DNA from 3 places in the Neobacillus sp. SAB-20_R2A genome. Region 2 is predicted to be linked to each of the others. Evidence: riboswitches for the same ligand, from Rfam matches in the RefSeq annotation. Region 2 holds a riboswitch; each other region holds the start of a gene.
What was found. A riboswitch is a leader RNA that binds a small molecule or an ion and turns the genes downstream of it on or off. The one in region 2 is predicted to bind thiamine pyrophosphate.

Region 1 (10,580 bases), 2.7 Mb from region 2:
GACCGCCAAAACCCGGTTTGTGTTTCTGTCGATTGCAACTACGGAAGGCTCGTTTAATACGATGCCGCGGCCCTTCACGTGGATTAACACGTTGGCTGTTCCTAAATCAATCCCAATATCCCTTGCAAACATTCTCTTTCCTTTCCTCCTCAAGACGGATTCCTTCTACCTAATTGTCTATTCTATCACATTCATTAAAATATCCATAACATTTTAAAACAATCAATGTAATTTTTTGCTGAATGTTGTCGGAATCGGAAATTCTTTGAGAAGGTGGGACATTTTTTTGTAAAAAAAAGAAATGGTGTAAGGCACCAGTTCTTTAATTGGCATTTATTTTTAAAAAAATCTCGGCCTATTTTACAGCCTCTCCTTCTTTCTCTTCTTTCTGGTACTTCATTTTAGTCGCCTCGCCGCCCCTTAAGTGACGAATGGATTTATGATAATCTAGAATTTCTTTCACTTCGTTTGCAAGCTCAGGATTAATCTCAGGTAGTCTCTCTGTTAGATCCTTATGGACTGTAGACTTGGATACGCCAAACTCCTTCGCAATGACGCGAACTGTTTTCCTCGTCTCCACGATATACTTCCCAATCTTGATAGTCCTCTCTTTGATGTAATCGTGCACACTCTCGCCCTCCCTAAATTGGATGTGAGACGTGTGAAATGAGACCCGCTTATCACTTCGACTGAATACTGCTTCCGTGCGAGCTGCTGACTGGCTCATGTTTGCGCTTACGCGAATTTGGAATTGTCCACCCCACGTGGACAGTATCCACGAATGGTGTCAGGCACCAAATTTCGCCCTGCATGTCACACGGCAGAAAGTTTTCACTTTCTGATCATACGATGAATAATCATGTCCCCGGCTGGATACCCGCTAACTTCAAACGACTCCTCACCTCAAACACTCTCTTTGTATAAAGGTTTGTAACATTGTATTAGCTTGGATACGGGTTTATGCACAAAATACACAAACGGGACAAGGTATTGGACTATTTTTAGAAAATTCAAATATCGAGTGATTTTTCGACATTTAGGAAAAAAGCCCCAAACCCGCGCCACGTCTATGGTTTATGCAGAAATAATCGCGGGCCGCTCTTTATTTCCCAAGAAATTTGTCGGATGAAAAATATATGTGTTTGATGTGTTTGTATTGTGAAAATTTGGGGTTTTGGTAAAAAAACATTGAAATGTGGTAAGTAACATTGAAAAAGAGTTTTCTGTAGTGCCTGTGATATTGAATCGTTTTTAATATTATATAATGTGGTTAAGTTATTTAAGAAAGGATTTAATGACAGTGACACCTTTTACGGAAAAAGTTATTTCGATTATAAAAAATATCCCCCCGGGGAGAGTCATGACGTACGGACAAATTGCGGGGCTCGCCGGAAGTCCCCGCGCCGCCCGCCAAGTCGTCCGCGTCCTCCACTCCATGAGCAGGAAACACCGCCTGCCTTGGCACAGGGTCGTCAACGCCCAAGGAAAAATCGCCCTGCAGGATGACGAGGGCTACAACGAACAATGGCTGTCGCTCGAGGCCGAGGGCGTGGCAGTGGGTTTGAATGGGGTAATTGATCTGGAAAAATATCAGTGGCGGCCGGCTCTTGAGCACTCGGATTCCCCGTGAAAAATGGGTTAGGAAAGTAAATCAGGTATTTTGGAAAATATTTGGCTAGAAAGTGTAAGTAAAAACATGATTGTGGAAAGTATTTGTCCCCATTTGGAAAGTAAACGCACCAAATCGGAAAGTATATCCAAATTAATGGTAATCACTCCAAAAAGGTAATTGAAAAGTTACCTTTTTTGTGTGGTTTAGTCGCTCGAGATAGGGGTTGGCGAGTAAATTCTAGATTCAGGCGAGTAAATTATAAAAATAGACGAGTAAATGTCAAAAGTTGACGAGTAATTCCTATCTTTAGACGAGTAAAACCTAAAATCCAGCGAGTAAATTTTAAAAGGATCTCATATGTTACCTAAGCCTGGCTCGCCGCCTGGCTTTTTGGAGTGAATTCCCCCTGAAAAATAAGTTTGGAAAGTAAGTCAGGTATTCTGGTAAGTATTCGGCCAAAAAGTGTAAGTAAAATCATGAATCTGGAAAATATTTGTCCCCATTTGGAAAGTAAACGCACCAAATCGGAAAGTATATCCAAATTAATGGTAATCACTCCAAAAAGGTAATTGAAAAGTTACCTTTTTTGGGAAGTTCAGTCGCTCGAGATAGGGGTTGACGAGTAAATTCTAGATTCAGGCGAGTAAAATATAAAAATAGACGAGTAAATATCAAAAGTCGGCGAGTAAACTCACAAATCCAGCGAGTAAACCCAAAAACAAAGCGAGTAAATTAAAAAAAGGTAATTTCCAATGGCCTCAGCGCTCCAAAACCGGGTACTTTCCCCACAAAAAAGGCACCTGGCCCCTAGGCCAGGTGCTTCAACCACTAACTTATTTCCATTTCATATAAATATTCTTCACCATTTTTACCGGAATGCCCGATCCGCCCCTGTCTTTTACGTTCTCGACCATCATGGCCACCATCAGATTCGGCGAATTGACGTTCCAGCCAATAAACCAGCCATTCTCGAGCCCGGTTTCGCCCTGTTTCTGCTTGAATTCCGCTGTTCCGGTTTTTCCAGCAAGCGGCTTGTCGGCCATTTCTGCAGCATGGGCAGTTCCTCCGGCATCACCAACGACCTTGCGTAAGTCCCCTGCAATCAAACCAGCATTGTCTGCAGAAACAACGCCTTCCTTCCACACCTGCCCGCGCTTCTCTTCATCCAACAGTATCGGCTTAATCATATTGCCATTATTGACAAATGGCGTATAGGTGCTCATCAAATGAACAATGCTCATCTGCACCTGTCCCTGGCCATAACCTGAGTCGGCTAGCGCAATATCGCTTCCCAATGATCCAATCTTTGAAGTCTCAAGCGGATAGGCGAACGGTAACTGCTCTTCAAAGCCAAACTTTTTCAAGCCATCAGAAAAGCCATCTTTCCCCATTTTCAACGCGGCCTGTGCAAAATAAATATTATCCGAGTACACCAACGCTTTTTCGAGATTGATTGGACTGCCCTCGTGCACCCGGGTCACGAAATAGCCGCCCCAGGATGCATCCTTCTGCCATTTCGGCCCGAGGATCTGCACACCCTCGTCCGGCTTAATCGCGCCACTTGCGAGCCCTACAGCTGCCGTAATTGGTTTCATCACAGACCCAGGTGCAAATGCCTGTTTAAAGCGCGTTAACAGCGGCTGGCGGGCATCATCCTGCAGCGCCTTCCATTCGTCCGCAGAGAAGCCAAGCGCAGCCTGATTCGGGTCAAATGACGGGCTGCTGACGAGCGCCAGTGTTTCCCCTGTCACCGGGTTCATCGCAGCCGCCGTTCCGACCTCGCCAGCCGGAGCACCAGCCCCAGCAGTTCCTCCAGCCACGGTCCCAGCGGCACCTGCTCCACCACTCATCTCCGCATACACCACCGCCTGCAAATCCGCATCAATGGTCAGCTTGACATTTTTTCCATCAGCAACCGGCTTTTCGGCGAGCACTTCCTCGCCGCCGGCCTTCTTCTTAATCACAATCTTCACGCCGCTCTGGCCCTTCAGCTGCTCATCCAGCACCTGCTCCAGTCCGCGCTTCCCAATCACATCGCGGCTCGTGTAGCCCTTGTCCTTCCGCTTCTCGAGCTCATCCGCGGTAATCTGACCGACATAGCCAATCAGCTGCGCAGCGGCCTCCTTGTACGGATAAATCCGCGCGTCCACCTTGCGCGTCTTCACTGGCTCGAGCGCCACGAGCTGAGCAATCCGCTCAGAATCGTCCATCGACACCTTCTTCAAAGGAACAAACATCCCCGGCTGTACCCAGCTCGCCTTCAACGCCTTGTCGACCTGATCCGGCGTCATCTTCAACAAAGAAGCCAGCTGCTCCATCACCGGCGCCGCAATGTCCCCGGCCGTCACTCCGACCTCGTACACCTGGCCGTTCACAGCCATCCCCGTGCCGTTCCGGTCAACGATTTCGCCCCGCTTCGCCGGTACCGTGCTCAAGCTCAACTTGTCGCCCTCCTGCATTTTTGGAAAAATGAACCCCGGGTTCCAGTCCACAAACCAGTTTTCCTTATCGTCCTTTTTTTCCTTTTTCAACAGGGCTTCTTCGGTAAAATTAATTGGCCCCGCGACACTATTCATTTTGGCGCTAAAAGAATACTTGGCTTGCTCTTTATCCGCCTGTTTATCGTCTTTCGGTTTTTTGAAGTCAATCTTGAGGTCCGTAATCTGTAAATCGTCGTAGATTTTCTTATAGCGGTTCGTAAAATCATCTTTAGAGATTTTCTTTTTGGCATCATTCGAAAGGTAATTATACATGTCTGCAAACTTTTGCTTATTCCATAAGGCTATGTATTCCGAGAATCGATCCTGTGGCGTTGGCTCCTTGCTGCAGCTGGCTAGCAAAACCCCCAGCACGACCGCAAGCAAAAGCCCAGCAACTTTTTTCAAGACAAACCCCTCCTTTATTTTCCATTTTAACACAACCATAGACAGATTTCTCTTTAAAGCAACGTAGGTCCTCGTGTATTCTAGGTATAATCAGCTGACTCTTTAACATATGCCCAAGCCCTACAATCTACCGCAACAAAAACACCCCACCGCCAATTTCAGGACAAAACTCCTAAGGAAAATAGCGTCATTAAAAAATCCCGGCTATTAAACCGGGATTTCCTTTGTGACTAGGTTAATGGAAATCAATAATAGGTGCTTTCTGCGAAACCGCACTTTCGGCATTTCCTCATACCATAGGATTCGGAAAATAGATGCCTGCAATGTTGCTGGATGTTTTCAATTTCCTTTTCCAAGATATGAATTTTTTGTTTTAGGATGTGATTTCTTCAGTTATTTCTATTACCTTAATGGAATTCGTCTCATCGATAAATTCTTGATCCATCATGAATAAATTCCTCCGCTTTTTTTCTCATGCCTTCTTCGATGTCCACTTCTTTACTCGCTGCCTTTTCCCGAATGTCATGTGATATTCTCATCGAACAGAACTTTGGCCCGCACATGGAGCAAAAATGGGCTGTTTTTGCCCCCTCCGATGGCAATGTTTCGTCATGGTATTCCCTTGCACGCTCCGGATCCAAAGAAAGATTAAACTGGTCTTCCCATCTAAATTCGAAACGGGCTTTCGATAAAGCGTTGTCTCTTTTTTGTGCACCGGGGTGCCCTTTGGCCAAATCAGCGGCATGAGCGGCAATTTTATAAGCAATGACTCCTTCCCGAACATCATCTTTGTTCGGTAAGCCTAGATGCTCTTTGGGTGTCACATAACAGAGCATCGCCGTTCCAAACCAGCCGATCATCGCCGCTCCGATAGCTGAAGTAATATGATCATATCCTGGTGCGATATCGGTGGTTAAAGGTCCTAACGTATAAAATGGCGCTTCTTTACAAATTTCCACTTGCTTATCGACGTTCTCTTTGATCATATGCATCGGTACATGACCAGGCCCTTCAATCATCACCTGCACATCATGTTTCCAGGCAATGTCTGTTAATTCTCCGAGCGTTTCAAGCTCTGCGAATTGTGCTTCATCATTTGCATCGGCAATACTGCCTGGACGGAGCCCGTCTCCCAGAGAAACAGAGATATCATATTGGTTCAGGATTTCACATATTTCTTCAAAATGAGTATAGAGGAAATTTTCCTTATGATGAGCCAAGCACCATTGCGCCAAAATCGAGCCGCCGCGGGATACAATGCCTGTTGTCCGTTTTGCCGTTAAAGGAATATATCGCAGCAAAACGCCGGCATGGATCGTAAAATAGTCGACGCCTTGTTCCGCCTGTTCAATTAACGTATCGCGGTAAATTTCCCATGTTAAATTCTCGGCAATCCCATTTACCTTCTCAAGTGCCTGATAGATTGGGACCGTTCCGACTGGTACGGGAGAATTGCGAATGATCCATTCTCTCGTTGTGTGGATATTTTTTCCGGTCGATAAATCCATGATGGTATCGGCGCCCCAGCGAGTTGCCCACGTCATTTTTTCAACCTCTTGCTCTATAGAGGAGGTAACAGCCGAATTCCCGATATTTGCATTAATTTTCACATGAAAGTTTCGTCCTATAATCATCGGTTCGCTTTCCGGGTGATTGATATTGGCTGGGATAATCGCTCTCCCGCTGGCAACTTCCGCACGAACAAATTCCGGGTCCCTATGTTCACGAATGGCTATGTACTCCATTTCAGGGGTAATAATGCCTTTTTTGGCATAATGCATCTGGGTAACATTTTTTCCTGTTTTAGCTTTTAGGGGTGTTTTATTTACATTGGGATACCATTCAAGGTTTGCACGTTGGTCCCCTTCATGGTATCCGTTATCCTTGGCCTTTATTTCTCTTCCAACATAAGCCTCCACATCATTCCGCTCGAGAATCCAATTCTTACGCAATGCTGGAAGTCCGCTTTGAATATCGACCTGATAATTCGAATCTGTGTAGGGGCCGCTCGTATCATAGACCCGAACAGGCTCATTTTCTTCTTCTCCAAAAGCAGCAACGGTTCGACTAAGTTGAATTTCTCTCATCGGAACCTTAATATCAGGTCTTGCCCCTTCGACATATACCTTTTTACTTCCAGTGAATTGTGATTTTAACTCGATGTTCCCTTCCACTTGCTTCTGCATGTAACTTCCTCCTTCAAAATGGTTTGATTTTGCACCCTGGGAGTTACAGCGCAGTTCATTACTGGAAAGTAATGGAGGACAATACAAAAAGGTTCTGTTTGCACAGAACCTGATTTTTTCATCCAAAAGTAGCGGTACCCAAATTAAACACGGACACCTTTGATACTACTTCCCTACGCTGGTATAATCCAGATCAGGTTCAAAGGGTCAAAGAATTTATGCATTCTTCTCTCAGTCCGAGCCATCGGACCCCCCCAGTAGAGCATTTCAAACAATATTAAGTTATAATCTTACAGTCAAAATATATCAGAAATTTTTGGAAATGGAAAGCTTTTTGGTAAACTTTGTGGTTATCGGAACAGATAATTCTCATAACTGTTTTTCAAACTTTCACCTTTTGTTCATAGTTTGTTCATATCTGCAGGGTAAGATAAAAGTGTGAAAAGGACAATCTCAGTCACACTTTTTCATAACCCCCCCTTTTAATATATCGTGTTGGATCCGGCAATCGGCCGGGTCCTATTTTTTTGCTTAATGTGCGGAATCTGGCACTCGGCCGGATTCTTTTTTTGAAAAAAAACGTAAAAAAAAGAGGAAGTACTCCCCTTCCCCTTATACTTTCAATATTAAGAATTTGTCTTTTCTTTTGAGTTAGTGGACTCGTCTTCTTTGGTCTTGCCGTCGTCTGTTTCCTTATCGGAAGACTGGTCGTCGGAGCCAGCTGGATCCTCCAACTCCTGCTGCTTTTTTTCGCTAGGAGTTGTTTGCATAGATTCCTTGCTGTTTGAAGGAGTCGCTTCTTGTAAAGTGCTTACCGGTTTGTCGATATACTTACTAGGGTTAACCGCGACGCCATCTTTACGAATTTCAAAATGGACGTGTGTTCCAGCTTTTTCATTGAACATGCTTTGCCCAGCCTTGGCAAGAACATCTCCCTGTTTCACCTTGTCGCCAACTTCAACTTTAATGTCTTTCACGGACTGATATTGTGTTACAATACCTTTGTCGTGTTCAATTTCGATGACATTTCCAAGCACCGCGTCTTCTTCAACACGGGTGACAGTTCCGCTGAGTGATGCTAATACATCAAACGTTTCGCCGTCCTTCATGGTGATGTCGACACCAGTATTCGGATTGTATGTGTTCTCGTAGAATACTAATGCGGCTTCCTGGTCTTCAGCTTTCCCGCTGAAATCATAGAACTTTGTCTTGATGACCGCAGATGCTGCATCCTTCACCGGCATTTTGACGTTTTCTAAAGCCGAGTTAACTTCAACTGCAGGCGGGTTGGTCTTTTTGCCAGTAATATCAGTAGACTTGTAATCGTATTTGTCTGAGTCTCCTGCACTGGACTGATACCAAAGAACACCTGTTAAAATGATTGCTGCACTTGCGATATAGATGGCTGGAAATACCCAACGCTTCTTGAAAAAGCGTTTTACGCTGGAACTTTGAGAAGATCGTTTGTTTTCTTCCTCTCTCATTTTCATCACCTCAGCAATCATTCTGAACAGATAACTAGAATTATATACACTAGTCTGAAAAAAATTTTATTTTTTGTAATCGCCTGCGTTTTTATGCATCTTTTTGAAAAACTTTTAGGGGGAATTGTTTCATGAAGGCTTTAAAATGGGTGCTGCGGGTCCTGCCCGTGCTTTATATGGCAGCCATCTTTATCCAATCGAGCCTGCCGTCGGACCACTTCGTGCGCCTGCCCGATTCGAATATTGACCACACTATTAAAGAATCATTGCATTTAATAGAGTTTGCGATTTTATATGTATTACTAGTCCTCGCATGTTTGACGTTTAGACGCGGTAACACTGACCTGCGCAGCAATGCTGTCGCCGGTTTCAGTTTTACACCAGGCTGGAACTTGGCCTGTGCCCTGATTGCGGCCTTCTACGGCATCAGTGACGAAATCCACCAATCGTTCTATCCATACCGCTCCGCGTCGTTATTTGACCTGTTTAAGGACTTCCTCGGCATCAGCGTCTGCTACTATTTTATTCGTGGTGCATTGTTTAAGGGGAAGTTTGCAGGTCTGGCGAAGATGCTTGGCCGTGTTCGGTCTGTTTCTTAAAACCACTGCTGGTTGGCGGTGGTTTTTTTATTGCAATACGGGATGGTGATAAACACGGTCTTTAAATGTACCACTATGGGGGAAGTCTGCGGTCGTTAGAAAATGGCTGGCCACTCTTATCGAATCTATATGGAGAAACTCTCTTAGCTCAGAATTTGTGATAGTCGGTTTTATTAAAAGAAAATAATCGTTGATGGCTGGAATATGGGCAGTTTTCGATTTGGCGTTACACTTCGGGCACCACCAGGTTCCGGAATGATAAGTCATCGGCAGAAAGCGGCAATCGGGGCACTTCACACCAGTGGGGATATCTTTAGGAGACAGGTGGAATTGCTTTAATATATCGGGATTATCGGGAGTGTGCTTCGATAGTAGTAATTTATTTACCTTTTTTAAATCCTTGGAGCCTAGCTTCTCTATCTTTTGAAATTCTTTAATTTGTTCTATTTTTTCTATTAAAAATTCACTATTACATACATTCCGAAGAATCTCTTCGTTCCCGTGCTCCGCTGTAATTAAGGTTTTTTCATTACTGTTTACAAAAAGATAATGGATTGGAACGTTTGGAAAATGGTGCTCTTGCAGCCACCCGTTTAGCTTTCGCGCCTGGAGCTTGGCCTGCAGCACCGGATTCTTTATGCGTTCCTCCTGACCATTTTTTCGCAAAAAGGCCTGATTTAATTCTCTTTTAAAATGGATCTCCCCGCTCCTATTTTTCACTTCCAACGCTAGGCCAAACATCGCACACAGTAGCAGGATGTCAATTTGAAAGTAATACTTTCCATAAAGCAGGCGGATATCGTGGTAAATTTGATAGTCGGCCTCTGGAAGCATGCTCAAGTAAAAGTCCACGGATTTCTCGCCACGATACCCTGCCATCCTATTTTTATATTCGTGAACCAAATCCGGCCAATCGGGGTGATTGGGATCCATCCTTCCATCAAAAAGTGCCTGTAATTTCTTGATTCTTAATGACATTTCACAAGGTTTTGCAAACAATCGGACCACTCCTTTCAATTTGCTCCTACATTTCCTCTTTTGTTTGCCAATTTCCTGCAAAAATCGACATGAACTTTTGAACTTTTTATGGCGTTTTATCCAATTAGGTCTGGCCCGAGGTAACTTTCCATTGACCTTTTTTGAGAGATTACCATTTATTTGGATATACTTTCCGATTTGGTGTGGTTACTTACCAATTTAGCGCACTTACTTTCCACTTTAACGATTTTACTTACACTTTTTGATCAAATACTTTCCAAACTTCCTCATTTACTTTCCGACTCCTTTTTAGAACAGTACTCCCCTTCCAACCACTACCCAAAACAGCTAAAAAGCCAGGCGGCGAGCCTGGCCCAGGTAACTTTTCAATGACCTTTTTTGAGAGATTACCATTTATTTGGATATACTTTCCGATTTAGTGTGGTTACTTACCGGTTTAGCGCACTTACTTTCCACTTTAACGATTTTACTTACATTTATTGATCAAATACTTTCCAAATTTCCTCTTTTACTTTCCAAACCCTTTTTAGAACAGAACTCCCCTTCCTAGCGCCACCCAAAACAGCTAAAAAGCCAGGCGGCGAGCCTGGACCAGGTATCTTTTCAATTACCTTTTTTGAGAGATTACCATTTATTTGGATATACTTTCCGATTTAGTGTGGTTACTTACCGGTTTAGCGCACTTACTTTCCACTTTTACGATTTTACTTATACTTTTTGATCAAATACTTTCCAAATTTCCTCTTTTACTATCCAAACCCTTTTTAGAGCAGCATCAGCCTTCCAACCGCTACCCAAAACAGCTAAAAAGCCAG
Region 2 (10,580 bases):
TTCTTTCAATACCTCAACCGGGTCCTTCCTGCAATTGGCTGTTCCCATAATAAAATATACTTTCAAGGCTTCTCGTAAGTTTATCATGATTGGACCATCTCCATGATCCTTTTCCGGTAAGCCCCATGGTTTGTCGGCCCATGTCCCTGTCCAATCGCAATCCCATCTTCAATTGCAGCCTGAATAAAATCCTTCGCCTTGATGACCGCTTGATATACATCTGCTCCCTTAGCCAGTTCAGCAGTAATCGCTGCTGAAAAAGTGCAGCCAGTGCCGTGTGTGTTCTTAGTCGGAATTCGCTTACTCGTAAAAGTATAGAATTCTTTTCCATCGAAGAGGAGGTCTGTTGATTCTGAAGGGTTTTCATCATGGCCGCCTTTCAACACAACGTTTTGCACCCCTAAGGCATGTAATTTTTTTGCTGCCTCCTTCTTATCTTCTGCTGTACGTATAGACATCCCGGTTAGGACCTCAGCCTCTGGAATATTCGGGGTAACCACTTTGGCAAGCGGCATTAAAAATTTCTGCATCGCAGAAATTGCTTCAATTTGCAGCAAGGAAGCCCCGCCTTTTGCGATCATTACAGGATCGACAACAACATTATCCCAATGATATTTTGTAAGATTAACAGATACAGCTTCAATAATTTCCGCATTAAATAACATACCCGTTTTCACCGCATCAGTCCCCATGTCCTCACCGATGGCTTTCATCTGCTCGATAACCGCTTCTGCTGTCATTGGATAAACTCCATGGACACCTAATGTATTTTGCGCTGTAACAGCGGTTAATGCGGACATGCCAAAAACCTCTAACTCCTGAAACGTTTTTAGGTCCGCCTGAATTCCGGCTCCACCGCCTGAATCGGAACCTGCAATCGTTAACGCCTTTTTCATTTTTGCCCTCCTCCTGTTAATTTTTTTATGGAAGAATAAAGATTGATGTCATCTTCAGCAATCTTCGAAAGCTGGTTCAAAAATTCGATTTGAAAGCTTCCTGGGCCTGATTCCACCGTTAGTTCCGCCGCCTTTTCTGCGGCTATTCCGTATATCGAGACTGCAGCAACAGATGCCTGCAGTAAATCCTTCTCCACCCCGGTAAATGCACCAATAACGGAGGTTAATAGACAACCAGTACCTGTCACTTTTGTTAACAATGGATGTCCATTAGCCACAACATAAGTGGTATTCCCATTCGTAACGACATCTTCCTTCCCTGTAATGACGACGATACAGTTTAATTTTTCTGCAGCAGTCATGGCGAGATCGGTAATATTACCATTTGTGCTTCCCGCATCGACACCTTTGATTTCCCATTTCTCTCCAACGACATTGGCAATTTCAGCGGCGTTCCCTCGAATTATGGATACTCTTAGTTCCCCCATGATCCTTTGCGCTGTTTCCGTCCGATAAGGGGTTGCCCCTGCACCCACCGGGTCAAAAATAACCGGAATACCTTGTTCATTGGCCGCCTTCCCTGCCAAAATCATCGAATCTACCGTTTGTGAATTTAAAGTGCCAATATTTAAAACTAGTGAACTGGCGATCCGTGCCATATCTGCGGCTTCCTCAGCAGCATTGGCCATTACCGGTGATGCCCCAAGAGCCAAAAGTCCATTCGCAGTAAAATTGGTTACCACTACATTCGTAATATTATGTATAAGCGGTTTTACTTCTCTTACTTTTTGCAACGTTTCAAACAAGTTGTTTTTAAGCAAATCCTTCTCCTCCTTTTTAAAAAAAAACCAGGCCCTCATAAAGGACCTGGTTAAGTTAAGTAAGAAACCGTAAAAATTAAACATGGTCTACTTTCCTACGCTGGTATTATCCAGTTCAGGTCCGAAGGGTTAAAAACTAGCCGTTTTCTCTCAGCCCGCTAACAGGGCACCCCTAGTAGTTACATCAAATATGAAATTATCATCAGAATAAACCTAAGAATCTTTTTTGTAAAGAAAAATATCTTAAAAATACTTTTGTTTAACCCGCTTCTAAAAACTCCGAAATACTCGATTTCCGAAATTTGTACTTATTAGCTCTCTTTCGCAAGCTCCATCAATTCTTTAAGATCATTTGTAAAACCCTTTACCGCACGGTTATTCACTACCGTAACAGGAACACCGAGAAAACCGAATTTTTCCACTTCCTTTTGATACTCAGGATTTTCTGCCACATTTCTTGTCTCAAAAGGAATCCCTTCTTCAGTCAGGACTTTCTTAACCATTGTGCATTCGATACAGTCGTTGGTGGTATAAACAATTACTTGTTTGCTCAAGATAAAATTCTCCCCTGTCCGATTATGTCTAACATACACAATATTCATTTTACCTACAAAAAGCAATTTAAATGATTATACGCCAAATGATTTATATAAAGGCAAACAGTGGGAATACAGCTTCATGTCGGGTCATGTCGTTTTGTACATCACTCTACCGACCTCACAACTCGAGAAATGTCACTTCATGCGCTTTCCCAAGGAATAAACACAATAATTTCCCATCACAAAACAGCCTATTCAACCAAAAACCACGAAAAAACAAAAAAATAACCGTCAAAAAATGACGGTTTAAACGATTGTGTACCCATTATTTTACAATTCATTCGCCTCAGGTGGACAATTTGCCAAAATGTCTTTTTGTGATGTCTGACACCCATTTTCTTTTCATAAACCTTTCGAGCAATTTAGGAAGAATTTTTTTTCGCCTTGTTACGAGTGTTGTTACTATTGCTTTTTTTTCGTCTTTTGTGACGCCCCATTCTTCCGGGATAAGCTCAACAATTTCTTCTATTAATAAAATGGGGATTGTTTGAATGACTTCCAGGTGCTCATAAAATATTTTTTCATCCTCGATATAGGCCGACATCAATTCATGTGTGGCACTTTTTAATAAATCGGCAGGGAGATTATCTACATCCTCCTGGGTCCAATTATAGGAACCAAAAACCTCTGCCTGGTCGATCATCCACAGCTTATACGCTCCTGAACCTGAGGCAACTTCTTGAAAAAGAACATTCATACGAGTCCGATCACGATTAAACAGCCAATAATCAAATGCAATAATACCCGCTAATGACTGGTGGTTATCAATAGAAGAAATTTTTGAAACCTTGTGGCCATCCAGACAATCGGGAATAAACAAAGATGCAAATTGGTATTGGGTGTGTCCCATCTCGGCAAGTTCAGGCACCTGTAACGAGAATTCCTCCGGAATTTCTACGATTCTGCCAAATGGAATCGGCAATCCTAGATATCGCCCAAGGCAGTAGGCGACCCATTCATTGGGCAAAGATCTTTCAAAACCTTGCTGAAAGAATTTCACCACATACTCCCTGCCATCATCAAACGTGATTAGATGAGCATTCGATTTTCCTTGTAATTTTTTCTGATAAGAAACAGGTTTAATCAAGTCGCCTCCACCTCCCCATCTCCATTCCTCTCCAATTGAATGAATGATTTTAATAAGTGAACGTATTGATCCGCGACCACTTGAATGGCAAAATTCTCTTCCACCCGACGAACTGCAGCTGCCGACATTTTTCGATGCATGTCGGGATTATCTACAATCTCATAGATTTGCTTGACTGCATCGTCGACGTTTTGGCCCCGATAAAGCAAGCCTGTCTCACCATTTACCACCAGTTCGTTAATTGGCATGATGTTCGAAGCCACAACAGGAACTCCGCACACCATCGATTCAATAAAAGTATTCCCGAACGATTCCGACTTCGTTGTCGCTAGGGTGCAGCCGCCCGATTCGCGAATTTTGGCATAGACATGCGGCATCTGCTGGTACGGAATAACGGGAAACCATTTCACAATGTCAGTTAGTTCCCCGTCATTCCAAGCGGCAGCAAATTCTTCCCGCTGGACGCTTTGTGCACCGCCAATGAGCCAGAATTCTATATCATCACGTTCATTTTTTATTTTCTCGGCGACCTCCAATAGCATTGGCCAATTCTTCCGCCTATCAGTACGGCCTATCCAGCCGACAATTTTTTTACCATGCTGGTTAAGAGGCTGGCTTGCAAAATCGATTTCCTCCAATGGCAATGCCCGAAAAAAAGATGTATCGACTCCGTTGTATATAACGTGAATAGGGATATCCTCTGTAAGAATGGAAACAAGCCTTTTCTGATAGTGGGAGGGAACAATGATTAGTTTGGGCTCGATTCCTTTGAAGGTTTTCAGGTGCGGCATCAGTTTGATAAGCTCGGGGGTTCTAGCCTCTATTAATATAGGACCTTTGTATTTCGCTTTTCGAATCCACTTGTAGGCAGCACCGGTGTCGACTACGATGATGGCGTCATATCCATTTTCTTTGATAATGTTAATAATCTCCTTGTCGTCCTTCGTTAAATAAACTTTAGCCACATCCTGCATAATATGAAGGCCGCCGTGGTCCGTCGTATAGAGGAATTCGGTCTCAATTCCGTGTTTTTTAAAATAAATGGCTCGATTTCGCCAACCGGCATTTACTCCTCCTACAGTGAGCAAGCGCCAGATGACTAATATCTTCATGTTCGCTTCACCTCTCTTTTAATAGGTTTGTAGATTACCTTTTGTGTCTTTTTTTATCTTTTTCATGCTTGTGACGCTTACGATCTTTATCATGATGACCTTTACTGTGGTGACGATCTTTTTTTCGGTCATCATAACTGTATCCTTCATATCGGCGGGAGCGTTTATCCTTATTTTTCTTGCTGCTCTCTTTCATTGAGTAATTCTTCTCAAAACTTTGTTCACGTTTATCCCAGTACTCATCAATCTTTTCCATAACTACTTCTGGGTCAGTACCTCGGGCCAGCATGGTTTTGATCCATTCTTCCTTAAAAACCTTATACATTAACCCTTCAAGCTGTAATACGTATTTTTTTTCGTTGTCTACGATTAAATTCTTTTCACTTAATTTTTTTAAAGTGTTTTTGTCGGTTTCCTGCTTGAGTATGATTTCATAAATATGACGTGAAAGTTCTTCCATTCGGATGAAGTTCTGCCATTCCTCATATAAGTCAGGCGATAATGCTTGTACATGGGATAAAAATACTTCTTTATACTCTTTCCCTAAGGAATTAATTAATTTTCGAGGATAAGGGTAAACACGGTCGCGCCATACGGTCCTCGCGACATCAATCACCTTTAAGCTCCCGTCCTCCTGCAAATAGATTTGCCGTTTATGATGATCTATCCGTTCATAACCTATTTTTTTAAAAGTGATAAGCATGTCTATTAGTTTTGCAGAGAGTTCCTCCGTTAATGGCTGTGATTGCAAATATTCCCGCAGATCAACCCCTTTGATAATCTCCATTGCAATGTAAAGCTTCCCTTTCGCATATACTCGCGGTAAAAGGGTAGTCTTTTGGCCAAGCGATAAAGCATAATACTCCCGTTCACAATCCTCTTCATTTCCAAACACCTTAACGCAAATGTTATTAGTATAGTAAAAAACTGCTCCCTGCCGGCCTTTCCCAATCATCGTCAGCCGCGTATTATTCACAACCTCCACATCTGCATTAGGTACATTTTGGACGCTAATCCTGCTCAATATATTTTCGAGACGCTTAATATTCATTTATTTCCTCCCTCCTGTATTTTTTAAAATATGCCATTAGGTATGAAGCATAATTCATTAATATTACCTCCACAAAACGATAACCATCCAAAATCTTAACAATATCCGCCTCTTCTAATAGTTAATTCATATGAGCGGCGAATGGTTAAGGCTTGTATCCTATAAATGTGAAAGTAATTTTTGAAAATAGCATTTTTTCATAAAAAAAAACCTTGAAACTCAAGGTTTTTTTGGAAAACGAAATTCCTTGGCTTATAGAATTAAAAATGCAATTGGTGCTGTAATCAGGATCGTCAGGACTACTCGTTCGAACCAGATGACCACAAGTTTGCCGACTGTAAGTGGTATTTCAGTTGAAAGGATACATGGTACCACTGCTGAGAAGAAAATGATGGAAGAAACGGATACAACAGCAATGACAAACTTTGTAACAAGTGCAGCCTTTGTTACTAAAAGTGCCGGTAAGAACATTTCGGCAATACTTAAAGCACTGGCTTTTGAAGCAAGCATGGCATCCGGTAGCTGTACGAGCTTTGCGAAAGGATAGAAAATATAGCCAAGCCAATCAAAAACTGGGGTAAATTCCGCTAAAACAAGACCCAGCAAGCCAACTGACATGATCGAAGGAAGAATCCCCATTGTCATGACAAAGCCGTCTTTTAGGTTGTCCCAAATGTTTTTACCAAGACTAGGAGACTCGTTTGCAGTTACCATCGCTTCTTTCCATGCAGTCTTCACTCTGTCTTTCTTAATGATAACCTCTACGTCACCCTCCATATCTTGATAATAGGAATCACTCATTTTGGATAATGGCCAAATACGGACGGTGATAGCGGTTACGATGAATGTTACGATAAATGTTACCCAGAAATAGGCATTCCAAATGTTCATTATATCCAGCGTTTTGGCAACAACGATCATAAAGGTGGCTGAAACAGTAGAAAATCCTGTTGCAATAATTGCTGCTTCTTTAATAGTATATTTTCCTTCTTTAAAAACACGGTTGGTAATTAATAATCCAATTGAGTAACTTCCTACAAAGGATGCCACTGCATCAATAGCAGAACGTCCAGGTGTCTTCCAAATCGGTTTCATCACCGGCTGCATAAAGATTCCGACAAATTCAAGCAATCCATAGCCGACCAATAAAGCCAGAAATACGGAGCCGATTGGTACTAGCAAGCCAACTGAAATGACTAACTTGTTAAATAAAAACGGTGCCATATTTGGGTCAAAAAACCACTTAGGACCAACATTAAATACAAGCATCACACCTGCCACAAAACCAAACACTTTGAGGATTGAAAAGACTAATGTTACCGTGTCTTTTTTCCAAGTGCCTTTAATAAATGGGTAAACAGCACCCAATAAAATCACGAGCAATGCATAATATGGCAGAACTCCTGGAGCCGCCGTTTGAATGTAGGAAACAATGTGGTCCAGCATGATAGATGATTTCCCATTTACTGTTACTGGAATAAAAAAGACAAAAATACCAATGGCACTATAAACAAAAAACTTCACGATATTCATCATGTTGCTGTTCTGTAATTCCGGCTGTACAGCCTTTACTTGTTCAACTGAATGATTTGCCATACTCCATCCCCCTTGAAATAAACTTCCTTTAGTTCATTAAAGTACAAAACCAAAAAATTAAGCATTTGTCCACCTGAGGTGGACAAATACCCCAAATTGTCTTTCTGTGGTGCCTGACACCTATCTCAACATAACCCCTGTAACAAAGGTTAAAAATACTTGGGTGCCGAGTTTAACGGTTGGTTGGACTGCACTGTCTTTAAGCGGGTCTAGACAGACGATGTCCATTGCGCCTACTTTTGGATGTTTGGCTGCTGCTAGTACCCCTTCAAGCAGTTCAGCTGTCGTCATGCCCCCCGGCGTTGAGGCCGGTACCCCTGGGGCATAAGCGATGTCAAGGACATCCATGTCAACCGTCAAATAAATAGTGTCAACTTTAGCGGCGAGTGCGTCCAGACATTCAAGGACCGTCGCCTCGATGCCTTTTTTCCTGGCACGCCCCAGCGTAATATAATTAACACCTTTTTCATCTGCATATTGCTTTAAATCTTTAGTGTTAAAAAATCCGTGTAGACCAATATTATACATATTCGAGCCGTTCACGACGCCGCTTTCAATCAGGTTCCGCATCGGTGTCCCATTCGAAGGTCCATTATCACTCATGTCCCGTAAATCAAAATGAGTATCAAATTGGATAATTCCAATCTTCTCGCCAGGCCGGGCGAGATGCAGACCCTTTACCATCATTGCCGTAATCGAATGATCGCCGCCAATAGCGCAAATCTTGGACTTCGTAAATTGCTGATGAAGTGCCGTAGATGCCGCGATAATATTATCATGGCAGCGGCGGATATCAGTGACATGCATTGGGACGTCTCCTGCGTCGATTGCCGTCATTTCGGTGAGATCCACATCTTCATCCAAATTATAGGTCGTGAATCCTTTCCATGCTCTTCGAAAGGCATCGGGAAATTCCGAAGCACCTGATGCACTGATGGACGAACGGGAAAGCGGGACGCCGACTATCACAAAGTCAGCATCCTTTGCTTTTTCGGGGTCGCTTGCACCTGACAGAGGCTCAATCCATTCATGAACTTTGGAGGCCTCCGCACTGCCCCCCTCTGGCCGTACCCATGTAAAGCTTGGCGGATTTAGTTTAGGATAAAGAAAGCTCTTCAATGAGCTGACCTCCCTTGACAACCACCCGGCCATTTTTCACGACCGTATCAGTATGGTTGACACCATAGGAATATTGAAGCTTCATATAGTTTTCAATGTTAAAAATAGTCACGTCGCCTTTTTTACCGACTTCTAAACTGCCAATCTCGCGGCCGCGATTGATGGCATGGGCAGCGTTAATGGTGGTAGCGGTGATAACCTCTGCCGGAGTCATTCCCATTTTCAAGCAGCCAAGGCTCATGATAAACGGCAGCGAAACCGTTGGTGATGATCCAGGGTTACAATCGGTGGAAAGCGCGACCGGCACTCCTAAATCAATCATTTTTCGGCCATTTGCAGACTCAGCCATTAAAAAATAGGCTGTACCTGGAAGTAATACGCCGACAACGCCTTTTTCAGCCATTGCCTTCATACCTTTTTCTGAAGCTTTTAGAAGATGGTCTGCGGAAATGGCTCCAACCTCTGCCGCAAGTTCCGCTCCTTCATATGGCTCAATCTCATCTGCATGGATTTTCGCAATCAAACCATGACGCTTTCCGGCTTCAAGAATGACCCTTGATTGCTCCGGTGTAAATACCCCATGCTCACAGAACACATCATTAAATTCCGCGAGTCCGAGCTCAGCAACTTTCGGAATCATCTCTTCCACTAACACGCGTACAAACTCATCTGGGTTTTCCTTATACTCCTTCGGAACCGCATGTGCTCCCATAAAAGTAGAAACTACATCAACCACATGCTTTTCCTGTAATTCTTTCGCCACTTCAAGCTGCTTCAGTTCAGTTTCCCAATTCATTCCGTAGCCGCTTTTTGCTTCAACCGTGGTAACACCATGACGCAAGAACTGATTTAAACGGTTATAGCTTTCTTTGTAGAGCTGATCATGTGATGCGGCTTTTGTTGCTCTTGTCGTCGCGTGAATCCCGCCGCCAGCATTCATGATTTCCATATAGGTTTTACCCTGCAAGCGCATATTGAACTCGTTTTCTCGGCTTCCCGCATGAACAAGATGTGTATGCGGATCTACTAAACCTGGTGTTACAAGCTTTCCACTGGCGTCAACTAGTTCAGCCTCAGAGAGACGGTTGGCATATTTAGCTGCAAGCTCTTCATCAGTGCCGACAGCCTGAATAACTCCGTCCTCAATCCAGACACTGCCGTTTTCGATAATGCCGAGCTCAGACATTTCCGCTTTTACCCGTGGAGCATCAGAGCCGCCATGTAAAGTAACAAGCTGAGATGCATTTCTAATAAAAATTGCTTTGGTCAATTTGAGTCATTCCTCTCAAAACATAGTATTGCGGGATTATCTCGGGCTACAGGTCCATTTCAACATGGAATCCGCCAAAAAGTGCAAGTTATTCGCCGAAAACATCAACATATCCGCCGAATTAACCGAGATATCCGCCAAAATAGCGGACATATCCGCCAAACTCGCAGATATATCCGCCAAACACGATTGCGTACCCTTACCTGGTAGTACTAGTCTTGCTTAAGCATTGGCATTTTGATGCCTTTTTCCTTAGCAGTCTTAATAGCCAGATCGTACCCGGCGTCAGCATGGCGGACTACACCCATCCCAGGGTCAGTTGTTAATACGCGCTGCAAGCGGACTTCTGCTTCCTTCGTACCATCGGCTACGATAACCATGCCAGAGTGCTGGGAATATCCCATACCAACGCCGCCGCCATGGTGCAACGAAATCCAGCTCGCTCCGCCTACAGCATTGATCATTGCATTTAGAATTGGCCAGTCGGAAACTGCATCCGAACCGTCTTTCATTGCTTCCGTTTCACGGTTTGGTGAAGCAACAGAACCAGCGTCTAAGTGGTCACGGCCAATAACGATTGGTGCTGAAACCTCACCGCTAGCCACCATGTCATTAATCACTTTACCGAAACGAGCACGGTCTCCATATCCTAACCAGCAAATACGAGCAGGAAGTCCTTGGAATGCGATTCTTTCCTGGGCCATTCTTACCCATTTGCAAAGATGCTCATCATCTTTAAACTCGCGAAGTAATGCTTCGTCAATTTTGCGGATATCTTCCGGATCGCCAGATAATGCCGCCCATCGGAAAGGTCCTTTTCCTTCACAGAATAACGGGCGAATGTAAGCTGGAACAAATCCTGGGAAATCAAAGGCATTTTCCACACCTTCGTCTTTTGCTACCTGACGGATGTTGTTACCATAATCGAATGTAACCGCACCTTTTGTCTGCATATCCAGCATTGACTTTACATGAACAGCCATGCTTTGTTTGGAAAGTTTCACATACTCAGCCGGATTTTCCGCTCTT
Region 3 (10,580 bases), 1.2 Mb from region 2:
TGCTATCCTTTATCAGCTTTATTTCCTTTTCCATCCGGTCCAGGTCAAGATTGTTCTGTCTATGAATGCTTTTCATCTGCATTATTTGATTTTCCGGTGTGAATACTGTCTTGCCATCAAAGCACGTAAACTCTTCCTTAAAGCGATCCATCGCTTTATGTAACCATTGATTCTTCTCTTCCTCGAGTCTAGCAAGCAAATCGATGCTCATGCTACATAACCTCTATTTAATCATTTTTAAAAATCAAAACTCTCTATTACCATATTTAAGATGATATATACCATCTTACTATAATTTCTAGATTTTTCTAACCTTCCAGTGGATTTTTTTATAAAAAATAAAAAGCCAAGCATACACAGAATGCCTGGCTTTGTAAGGTTTTAACCTTTGAAATAAAATAAAGCAATTAAAAAAATGATTAAGCCTATTAAGAAAATTGGGCCAACACCGGAACTGTATACGACATAAATTTTAACGTGAAGTATCACATTGATTATAAGAACAATCAATAAGATTAATAATAAAAACATGACAATCAGCACATTATTATTTTTGTTCAAGATATCAGCCCTTTTCAGAAGCTTTTGACGGAGACATTGCTTGTACCTCTTACATAAATATTTTCAATTTGCGGATTTTATGCTATTAGTCCATCAAAGAATAATACTGTGTAAGTAATGGAGCTAATACGATGGAACCGACATTGGTCCACAATTGTTTCATTGATTCACTTTTAATCGAATCTGAAATTGGTAACAATGGAATTAAACTACCATGGATTTTAATTAGTATTCCTGTTATATTAGTTATTGTCGCTTCTAAGCGAAGGACACATGGAATGGTGAGTAGTCGCGGTTCCTTTATAGGAGCTGAGGAAAGTCCAGGCTCGCACAGTGCTGAGATGCCTGTAGTGTTCGTGCCATCTGCAAAGGTGGGCAGTCAATCTTGATATTGGCTGACGGCGGTGAAATCATGCTAAGTCTCTAGAGATATGCTGAGAATAACCTGAAAGTGCCACAGTGACGATGCTTTTCTGGAAACGGAAAAGGTGGAACGGGTAAACCCCACGAGCGAGCAACCCAAATTTTGGTCGGGGCATCATCCTGCGGGAAATGAACCTAACGGATGGATCAACCATTGGTTGATAGATAGATGACTACTGCTTCCTGTACGAGGCTGACGCTGTTTGCAGTACGGAAGAACAAAACCTGGCTTACAGCCATTTCATGTGCAAATTTTAATAAAAGTTCTCTTAACAGGTAAAACTTTTTGTTTTACCTGTTTTTATTTTTGATTTATAAAACAGTCACTGACCCGCGGCTTCTTATTTCAAGTGGATCTTGTGCATCAATCGGTTGATTAACTTCGACCATTGGTGCCTTTGAATCTGCATCCATTATGTCTTTGACAGGGCTCATTTCAGCGGGTGTCCCCATATCATTCATCGCTTCAGGAAATTTGTTTTCTTTTTCCATTACAATCACCTCCACACTTATTATTCCGTTTATTCGTCCAAAAAATGAACATGGAAGAAATTTGATTGAAGGATAGTTTTGAAAATGAAATCAAAAAATAAAAAAGAGGAGTAAAAAATTACTCCCCATCTGCCACAACGATTTTATACCCTTGTTGTTTCGGGCCATTTTCGTATTCTTCAGCCGAAATTATGTAATAAGTTTCGCCATCGTTATTCGTAATCACGACTTCACTAGGACTTTTATCTACCTTGGCATCCATAAGTTGATCGTATGGAGGACCTAGTAGTTCGGTTAAGTTGTTACTCATGTAAGACACCTCCTATCTGAGTGATTCTAACAGAATTTTATGAAAAGTAAAAGAGAAAATAGGTTAAATCTCCTCTTGGTTTCCCCGCTGTCTCAAATATTCCAAAACATTTTTCCTTATAATCACAAACTTTTTCTAACAAAACAACATTAATTGTTTTATAATACAAAATAACAATTTTTTAAGAAGGTGATTAAAATGAGAGAGGTAACATTAATTCAAATTTTCAATCATCATATTGCAAAAAAGTATTTGAGCCGGTCTGGAATTGTACATGCTATTGCTTGTGCCTACCATGCCTTTAAGTTGGCAAAAGAACGCGGCGTTTCCGTTGATCTGGCAACAAAAGCAGCATTGCTGCACGATATGGGTCATTACACTTGGTATCGCAACGGCAAATGGGATTATGATTTATATAAACAAAATGATATACACGCAATTAAGGGTGCGGAAAGGGCCCATAAATTATTGATCCGGTTGGGAGAAAATCCGATTATAGCCAAAGAAATCGCACTGGCCGTCTTATTCCATACGGATTCTTACATGCCGGAAGGTTTTATCAACCGGACCCCGTTGCAAGAAATCGTCAAATTAGCCGATGAGATGGACGAGGAGCAAGGCGGAATGCACCATTATCGAAAAATGGATCGAGATAGAGCCATAAAAATGATAGAGCGGTTAGACGAAATGGTTAAGGAAGAACTGAAAAGCAGTGAGTTATAAAATAGGGAAAGGGCGATGCTTCTTGAAAACATCGCCCTTCTTGATAAAGTTTTTCTTAAATAAGTTCACTTAGTGACAATTAATTTCCCGCTCACTATACTACCCTTTACCCCAAATATTTATGGTACAGCGCTTTCGCTTCCGAAACATCCTTCGTGCCGTGTACCAAAACTCTTCCGTCTTTAAAAATGACTAAGCGGTTAGCATTCACGGTATAGGAGAGAAGGTACGGGTTTCTCTGTACAGCTCCAGTTTGTTTCTCCAATATTTTTTCTAACGCTTCAAGGTCGCGCACCATTGGAACGGAGGGACGGATTTGAACTGAATCCCTTCCACAAAGGACCGCCGTTTTTGTTTGATTTTCAAAGGATAAATAGGGGTACGAGCGCTGCGGCCCGCAAGAAGGACAATCCTTGTTCTTCAATTTATCTACCTGAATGGCACTAAATTGGTTTTTCCATAAATCAAAGGAAACGAGTTTGTTTCTTAATGAGTCCACATCTCCGACCAAGATTTTCAATGCTTCACTTATTTGGAACGAGACAACCATGTTTACAGCTGGACTAATTATTCCGGCCGTGTCACAGGTTAACCCTCCCAGAGGAACTGTTTCAAGCAAACAAGAAAGGCAAGGCGTTTTTTCAGGAATGATCGTGTAGGAAATGCCGTAGCTGCCCACACAAGCACCGTAAATCCAGGGAACTCCGGCTTTTTGCGAGACATCATTTATCATCATTCTTGTTTCAAAATTATCCGTAGCATCCATCATCAGATCTGCTTCTTTTGCCCAATCTTCAAGCTCTAGGGCTGAAGCATCTGCAATGATGGCCTCAATGTTCACAGAAGAGTTAATCGCTATTAACCGATTTTTAGCCGCGATTGCTTTTGGAATTCGATTTTTCGCATCTTCCTCTGTAAATAACTGCTGCCGCTGTAAATTGGACCACTCGACATAATCCCGATCCACGATGGTGAGTTTGCCGATGCCAGCCCGGACAAATGCTTCGGCACTTGCAGATCCAAGTGCTCCAACTCCAATGATAAGTACGTGTTTATTGGAAATTTGCTGCTGGCCGTCTTTTCCTATCGGCGGAAACAACTCTTGCCTAGAGTATCGATTATTCACCCGATACTCATTCCTTCCTTAGGGCTGCTGGCTGTCGCATATCGCTTTTTCTCGATTCTGCCCGCTTCATAACCTAGCCTTCCCGCTTCAATCGCCAATTTCATCGCTTTTGCCATTTTAACCGGATCCTTTGCTGCTGAAACTGCGGTATTTAATAACACCGCATCAGCTCCTAATTCCATTGCATAGGCAGAATCAGCAGGCGATCCGATACCCGCATCGACAATGACAGGAACTACGGATTGTTCGATAATAAACTGGAGGTTTACCGGATTGATAATCCCTTGACCAGAACCGATTGGCGACGCCCCTGGCATGACAGCATGGCAGCCTGCTTCTTGAAGTTTCCGGGCTAGCACCACATCGTCAGAGGTATAAGGGAGTACAATAAAGCCTTCCTTCACCAATTCTTCGGTGGCCTTTAGCGTTTCAATCGGGTCAGGAAGTAACGTTTTATCACAGCCGATCACTTCCACTTTAATCATGTCGCATAAGCCTGATGCTTTCGCTAACTTAGCGATTCGGACAGCCTCTGCAGCTGTTTTCGCTCCTGCAGTGTTTGGCAGCAGCGTATATTTATTGGTATCTAGCTGCTCTAAAAAATTCGGCTGGCTGGCTTCAAAAATATTCATCCGTCTTACTGCAAATGTAAGGATTTCTGCTTCTGACACTTCGACCGCCTGCTTTTGGATGTCAAAGCTTGGATACTTCCCTGTCCCAAGCAATAAACGAGATTGGAAGGATAATGGACCAATTTTTAACATATCAACCGCCTCCTACAAAATGGACTATTTCAATTCGGTCTTTATCTGCTAGTCTAGTTCTTTGGTGTTCCAGCTTGGTTAAAATTTCACCGTTTACTTCGACCACAACGACTTTATCATGGATTTCAAAATGCTGAAGAACATCTGACACAAATACCATACTGTCTGATAATTGGGTCCATTCGCCATTTATTAATACCTTCATGGTTTACCTCCTACCAACATATTTCTGTCGAGCCTGAAAGCTGATAGCAGATTCTCATCTTTCAGTCTGCCTTCGATTAATTCAGCCACTAGTTTCCCTGTAATCGGGCTAAGTAGAATCCCATTGCGAAAATGCCCTGCTGCCACAAACAAATTCTTCCACCTCGGATGCACGCCAATGTAAGGCAGTCCATCACCTGTCTGTGGCCGAATTCCAGCCCACACCCGCTCCCACGCTGCCTCTTTAATTTGCGGTATGATTTGGGTTGCTCTTTCCAGTAAAGTGGAAATCCCTTTTGCTGTTACCTTTTTATCGAATGTATGTTCAATCATGGTCGCACCAATATAAATTTCTCCATTCTTTTTTGGTACAAGATAGCAACGTTTATCTGAAAAAATGGTTCTATTGATAATTGGCCTTTCTGTTTTAACTGAAAAGCATTCACCTTTAACAGGATACATATTCATCTCTAAACCAGATTCACGCATTAATTGGGCCGCCCAAGCACCGGCCGCAACAACAAAGTTATCACTAAGGATGGTTCCGTTCGTGGTTTGCACCCCTATCACCTGACCGTTTTGATAAAGAAAAGATAGCACTTCGGTGTTTTCAAGTATTTTAGCACCAAAATGGACCGCCGCTGTTGCGAACGCCTGCGTTAACTTTGCAGGCTGTACATGCCCGTCGTTCGGGAGATACATCGCTCCAGGTACGCTTGGTGAAAGTGACGGTTCCATTTCTTGTAATTCCTTCGCATCCAGCCATTTTATGGTTGGATCCCATTTCTTTTGAAAGGTGACTTGTTTTTTTACTTCTTCTGCTATGTCTTCGGTTTCTGCAATTTTTAACATCCCTTTATTGACAAACTCGATGTCCACACCAGTAGTTTCCAATAATTCATTAGCGAGAGCCGAAAACATTGCTTGACTTTTTATCGCCAACTTGAATAATGGACCGTCATGTTCAAGTTCAGCTTGCGCAGCCAGCATTCCGGCGGCAGCACTTGATGCTTGGCAGCCGATTTGTTCTTTCTCAATAATGATGACTTTTCTTCCTTGCTTTGATAACTGATAGGCAATCGAGGCTCCATTAACACCACCTCCAATTATGGCAACATCAAATGTATGATCCATATTTCCCACCTCCATCTCTAAATGCATGTATGTAGGACTTTACGGCTAATAAGGGGTCACGAGCATCTAAAACACCTGACATGACAGCGATACCCGTTGCCCCTGCCTGTAGGACCTCTTCCGTATTCTCCGGCGTTATCCCGCCAATGGCAATCACGGGAATGTTCAGCTGTGACAGCCGTGTTAATTCCTCTAGTCCTTTTGGGGTCTTTCCTGGTTTTGATTGCGAAGGGAAGACATGACCGTATAGAACGAAATCAGCTCCATTCTCCTTTGCATTTTTTCCTTCTTCATAAGAGTGAATGGAAGTCCCGACCCTAAGTTGAGGAAAATGCTCCTTTACACAGGCTGTATCTAAACTATGATAGGCTAATTGAACACCAAGGGCCTTTGCCACGATTGCAACATCTACCCGATCGTTAATCACGATTTTTGATAGAGGGACGTTTACATTTGTTAAAAGTTCGACTGCTTGAAAAAGCTCCTTTGCTGATTTTTGTTTTTCCCGCAAGTGTAGCGCAGTTACAAATGGATGAATATCCTTCGCTATTTCAGCCAATTGGTGGATCGACATTTTACCATTGGATATAAGATGCAACTCTTTTTCTTTTAGACTAGTAAAAATACAACTCCCCCCTTTGAATGGATTTCGCTGGTCTAAGGAAGCGCAAAACAGGCAAAACAAAAAGCCACTTCCTTTTGTAAGAAAGTGGCCGAAATTTAGAAATAAAAATTTTGCTCTCCAAAAATCCCGTTGTCCACTTCCCTACGCTGGCATTAACCAGATCAGGTTCATAGAGTCCCGAAGTCACACTTCAATCTCAGCCTTTTCAAAAAGGCACCTCTAGCGGATTTGATTCATATTCATTTGAAAAGATTACCTCATATGGATATATGGTAACATTTTATTCTAAAAAGTCAAACATTTCAAACTTTATTTGCTCGTACATTTCATCAAATTGCTTTGAAATATTTCTTATTTACACCTATTTTGAGGCACGAGAACCGTCCCCATGCATCAAATTTTTATGCTATAATCACTTTAATATAGTGGAAAGCAGGCTGTGTATGGATAAAAAAGTAGGCCAATTTCTAATTGAGAATGAACAAAAGTTTATACATTTTTGGGAAGAGCAAATTATTATCCATCATTACCGGGATAATCCAGAGCTAATATTAAAGAATGGTCATTTAATGTACCATCTCATAACTAATTCAATTTTAAAGGGATTCTCTGATGAAGATGTTAAATCATTGGCGCACAAAGTAGCCCTGGAACGGGTCGAGGCTAATGTCAATATTGGGGAATTTGTTTATAATGTAAATCTGGGCAGAAGTATAATTATTAAATATTTAAACCTTTCCGGACTCATACCAGAAGAGCTGCAGCCAACGATTGACTTGGTCAATAAACAGTTTGATTTATTCTGTTTCTACGCTGTTTCTAAGTACACCGAAATCAAAGATAAGAAACTACAAGAACAAAATTTATTTATTTCTCAAACACATAAGGACCGGTTGGCGATTCTTGGACAAATGTCTTCTAGCTTTGTTCATGAATTTCGCAACCCGCTCACTTCCGTTATGGGCTTTATAAAACTATTAAAGCACGAGCATCCTAATCTACCATATTTAGATGTCGTCAGCCAAGAATTAGATCAACTTAAGTTCAGGATTACTCAGTTCCTTCATACATCAAAACTAAACACGCTGGCAGAAAGCCAGAATGAAGACATTACCATCCATTTATTAATAGAAGATGTGCTTGATTTCCTCTATCCAAGCATCGTCGATGGCAATGTCCAAATTCATACAAATATCGATGCTGATATTTGTATTACTGGCGATAGGAATGAGTTAAAACAAGTTTTTCTAAACCTATTAATAAATGCAGTTGACGCTGTGTGTGAAGAAGAAAATCTGCGGAAAATTGATATCCAAACAAATATAGATGATCACCAAATCAAAATTCGTATTTCTAATAATGGCCCCACTATCGATCCTGAAGCAGTACATTTAATTTTCGAACCCTTCTTCACTACTAAGAAACTAGGTACCGGTATCGGCTTATTCGTTTGTAAGAATATTGTTGAGAAACATCACGGTGAAATAGAATGTATGTCAGATAATCACTTAACTACCTTTCAACTTACATTTCCTATTAAACATAATTAGAATTCAAAAGCACCGCCAAGGCGGTTTTTTTTTGTAAAAAAAGAAACCAGTTAAAATAAGCTGGTCGGGCGCATTTTGTCTTTCTATGATGCCCAACTATTATGGATTCAACGGTTCGGGCCCATAAAACCTTTCTATGATACCGAACTTTTCTATGATTCATCAGTTCGGGTGCATAGAACCTTTCTATGCGACCAAACTTTTCTATGTTTCATTAGTTCGGGTGCATATAGCCTTTCTATGATACCAAACTTTTCTATGATTCAACGGTTCGGGCGCATAGAACCTTTCTATGATACCGAACTTTTCTATGATTCATCAGTTCGGGTGCATAGAACCTTTCTATGCGACCAAACTTCTCTATGATTCATCAGTTCGGGCGCATATAACCTTTCTATGATACCGAACTTTTCTATGATTCATCAGTTCGGGTACATATAGCCTTTCTATGATACCGCAATCTTTCATGATTCATCAGTTCGGGTGCATAGAACCTTTCTATGCGACCAAACTTCTCTATGATTCATCAGTTCGGGCGCATATAACCTTTCTATGATACCGTACTTTTCTATGTTTCAACGGTTCGGGCGCATATAGCCTTTCTATGATACCGTACTTTTCTATAATTCAACGGTTCGGGCGTATATAACCTTTCTATGATACCGAACTTTTCTATGTATCAACGGTTCGGGCGCATATAACCTTTCTATGATACCGTACTTTTTAATGATTCAACAGTTCGGGCTCATAGCTTTCTTATGCGACCGAACTATTGAAAGATGCACTCGCTTACGTCAAATTAATAGTTTTCAAATTGTAATAACTACCTTACCTTGAGCATGCCCTTGTTCGAAATACTTGAATGCTTCATGAATTTCACTTAATTTAAACCTTTTATCAATGACTGGTGTAATTTTTCCAACTTCGATAAGCTCTTTTATGAAATTTAAATCGCTTTGGTTCTGCCTCTGTAAAAAGCTGCCCATTTTTTTATTTCCAAAGAGGGAGAACCAAGGCCACAGTGTCATTGCTTGAAACATTTGAGCCCCTGAACCTCCTACATGAACGAAAATTCCATTACGAATTAGACCAAAAGTCATAACAAGTGACGAATCCTTTGTCTTAAAAGGATTGCTTCTGTATACTCAAAACCATAGCAGTATTTGTTCAAGGAACGCCTTGTTGTTAAGCTTTCGCTTAGATACTAATAGCCAAGGAGTGATGATGTGATAAATCGTGTTTACGAGAAATTGGAGGCTGCCCTTCTGGATTGGGAAATGATGAAGAAAGCTTCAGAGGATGAAAGCGAAGAATGTGCCGAACGGTTTGAAAGGCATTTTTATGAGTTTATTGACGAATTAAAGATTTGGTTTCAGCAATTGGAACCGCCAGCCACTATCGATGATGCAGAAAATCTTCCTGAAATCAGTGATATAATCGAGCGTTTACCGGCACCGCTTCAACTCAACTTTTTAACAGAATTGGAGTTAATTGTGGAAGGAGAAGACCAAGTCCGCTACGATTAATCCCCACCAAAATTCACAAGTGGTGACGCACGGGGACGGTTTTCATGTTTTGGAAGCATGAGAACCGTCCCCATGTTTTATTTTAGCTGAACTCGCTTTCGTTCCGGATTTCCTTTTAATATCATACATGTACTAGTAGAATGCCCTACTAGACTTCCCTTTTCATCATATACATGACATTCCAGCAATCCCACTGTAGAGCCTTTCTTAATCAGTTTCCCCTCTGCTCGAAGCTTCGATTTAAAAATCGGTTTAAGGAAATTAAATTTAATTTCAACTGTCGTAAACAGTTCGTCATCTGAGAGCGTTGTGACAAAAGCATATCCCATCGCAGCATCCGCAATGTCACACAGAATCCCGCCGTGCAGCGTCCCCATTGGGTTATGTAATCGATCAGAAGCTTCCATTTCAATCACAACTCTGCCTTCCTCCACCTCTACCACTTGAAACCCAAGTACTTCCGCAACTGGTGCAATAGGTACTTCACCTGTCATCATTTTCTTCATACCTTCTAAGCGACTCACAAAATTCACCTTCCAAATTATTTTTATTAGATTCTATTAAACTTGAATATTGATTTCTCCTTTATGTGCCCTCTTTCCATACCAGATAAGGATGAAGAGAGAACCTACGAGAACGACTATTAACAGCAAATAAATGTGCTGAAATGAGGAAATGAAAGGTATTTTCGCTTGCCAGCTGATTAATACGCCACAAATTGCGACTGCTAATGACCCTCCAAAGAATTGGCTGAGTTGACTTAACCCCATACCAGAACCAATCTGATCCTTGGCTAAAATGCGAGATACCTCATTGGATAAAGCAGATATTATCGTCGAAAGAGCCGGAGCGAATATGATATAGCCAAACATTACGATGTAAGGCGATACCTGTACCAGCATTGTCATAAAGATCATACTTGCGGCCATGAGAAAATGCCCGATTATCAGGAAGCGATAATTGCCATACCGGTCAATCCAACTTCCGACCCGCCTAATCATAATGGCAGATAATAGTGATCCTGGACACATCATCAATCCTACAGCTCCTGCAGGCAAATGAAACCCATCTGCCAACAATAAAGGCAGCATAAAGAGCATTGACATATTCAGTATAAAAGCACAAAAACTAACAACAAGAAG

Region 1: it holds a riboswitch for thiamine pyrophosphate, as region 2 does, so the genes downstream of both, thiC (phosphomethylpyrimidine synthase ThiC) here and thiM (hydroxyethylthiazole kinase) in region 2, are expected to answer to the same signal.
Region 3: it holds a riboswitch for thiamine pyrophosphate, as region 2 does, so the genes downstream of both, tenI (thiazole tautomerase TenI) here and thiM (hydroxyethylthiazole kinase) in region 2, are expected to answer to the same signal.

What each region holds. Positions count from the first base shown of each region.
Region 1 is NZ_CP145895.1:5,666,513-5,677,092, forward strand. It holds gene V5M37_RS27675 (rod shape-determining protein) at 1-132, opposite strand, end outside; gene spoIIID (sporulation transcriptional regulator SpoIIID) at 356-628, opposite strand; gene V5M37_RS27685 (MGMT family protein) at 1,301-1,630, shown strand; gene V5M37_RS27690 (penicillin-binding transpeptidase domain-containing protein) at 2,446-4,497, opposite strand; gene thiC (phosphomethylpyrimidine synthase ThiC) at 4,920-6,683, opposite strand; TPP riboswitch at 6,837-6,949, opposite strand; gene V5M37_RS27700 (peptidoglycan DD-metalloendopeptidase family protein) at 7,310-8,167, opposite strand; gene V5M37_RS27705 (VanZ family protein) at 8,299-8,766, shown strand; gene V5M37_RS27710 (nuclease-related domain-containing protein) at 8,794-9,765, opposite strand.
Region 2 is NZ_CP145895.1:2,484,267-2,494,846, reverse strand. It holds gene thiE (thiamine phosphate synthase) at 1-87, opposite strand, end outside; gene thiD (bifunctional hydroxymethylpyrimidine kinase/phosphomethylpyrimidine kinase) at 84-896, opposite strand; gene thiM (hydroxyethylthiazole kinase) at 893-1,717, opposite strand; TPP riboswitch at 1,793-1,901, opposite strand; gene V5M37_RS12195 (glutaredoxin family protein) at 2,029-2,271, opposite strand; gene V5M37_RS12190 (HipA family kinase) at 2,603-3,403, opposite strand; gene V5M37_RS12185 (glycosyltransferase family 4 protein) at 3,400-4,515, opposite strand; gene V5M37_RS12180 (hypothetical protein) at 4,550-5,566, opposite strand; gene V5M37_RS12175 (YjiH family protein) at 5,819-7,102, opposite strand; gene V5M37_RS12170 (agmatinase family protein) at 7,283-8,281, opposite strand; gene hutI (imidazolonepropionase) at 8,259-9,551, opposite strand; gene hutU (urocanate hydratase) at 9,764-10,580, opposite strand, start outside.
Region 3 is NZ_CP145895.1:3,688,216-3,698,795, forward strand. It holds gene V5M37_RS17830 (hypothetical protein) at 1-211, opposite strand, end outside; RNA gene rnpB (RNase P RNA component class B) at 839-1,222, shown strand; gene V5M37_RS17840 (hypothetical protein) at 1,297-1,476, opposite strand; gene V5M37_RS17845 (hypothetical protein) at 1,595-1,786, opposite strand; gene V5M37_RS17850 (HD domain-containing protein) at 1,985-2,509, shown strand; gene V5M37_RS17855 (thiazole biosynthesis adenylyltransferase ThiF) at 2,616-3,635, opposite strand; gene V5M37_RS17860 (thiazole synthase) at 3,632-4,399, opposite strand; gene thiS (sulfur carrier protein ThiS) at 4,401-4,604, opposite strand; gene thiO (glycine oxidase ThiO) at 4,601-5,737, opposite strand; gene tenI (thiazole tautomerase TenI) at 5,721-6,422, opposite strand; TPP riboswitch at 6,484-6,593, opposite strand; gene V5M37_RS17880 (histidine kinase N-terminal domain-containing protein) at 6,806-7,912, shown strand; gene V5M37_RS17885 (zinc-binding dehydrogenase) at 8,722-9,012, opposite strand; gene V5M37_RS17890 (hypothetical protein) at 9,139-9,438, shown strand; gene V5M37_RS17895 (PaaI family thioesterase) at 9,516-9,962, opposite strand; gene V5M37_RS17900 (MFS transporter) at 9,999-10,580, opposite strand, start outside.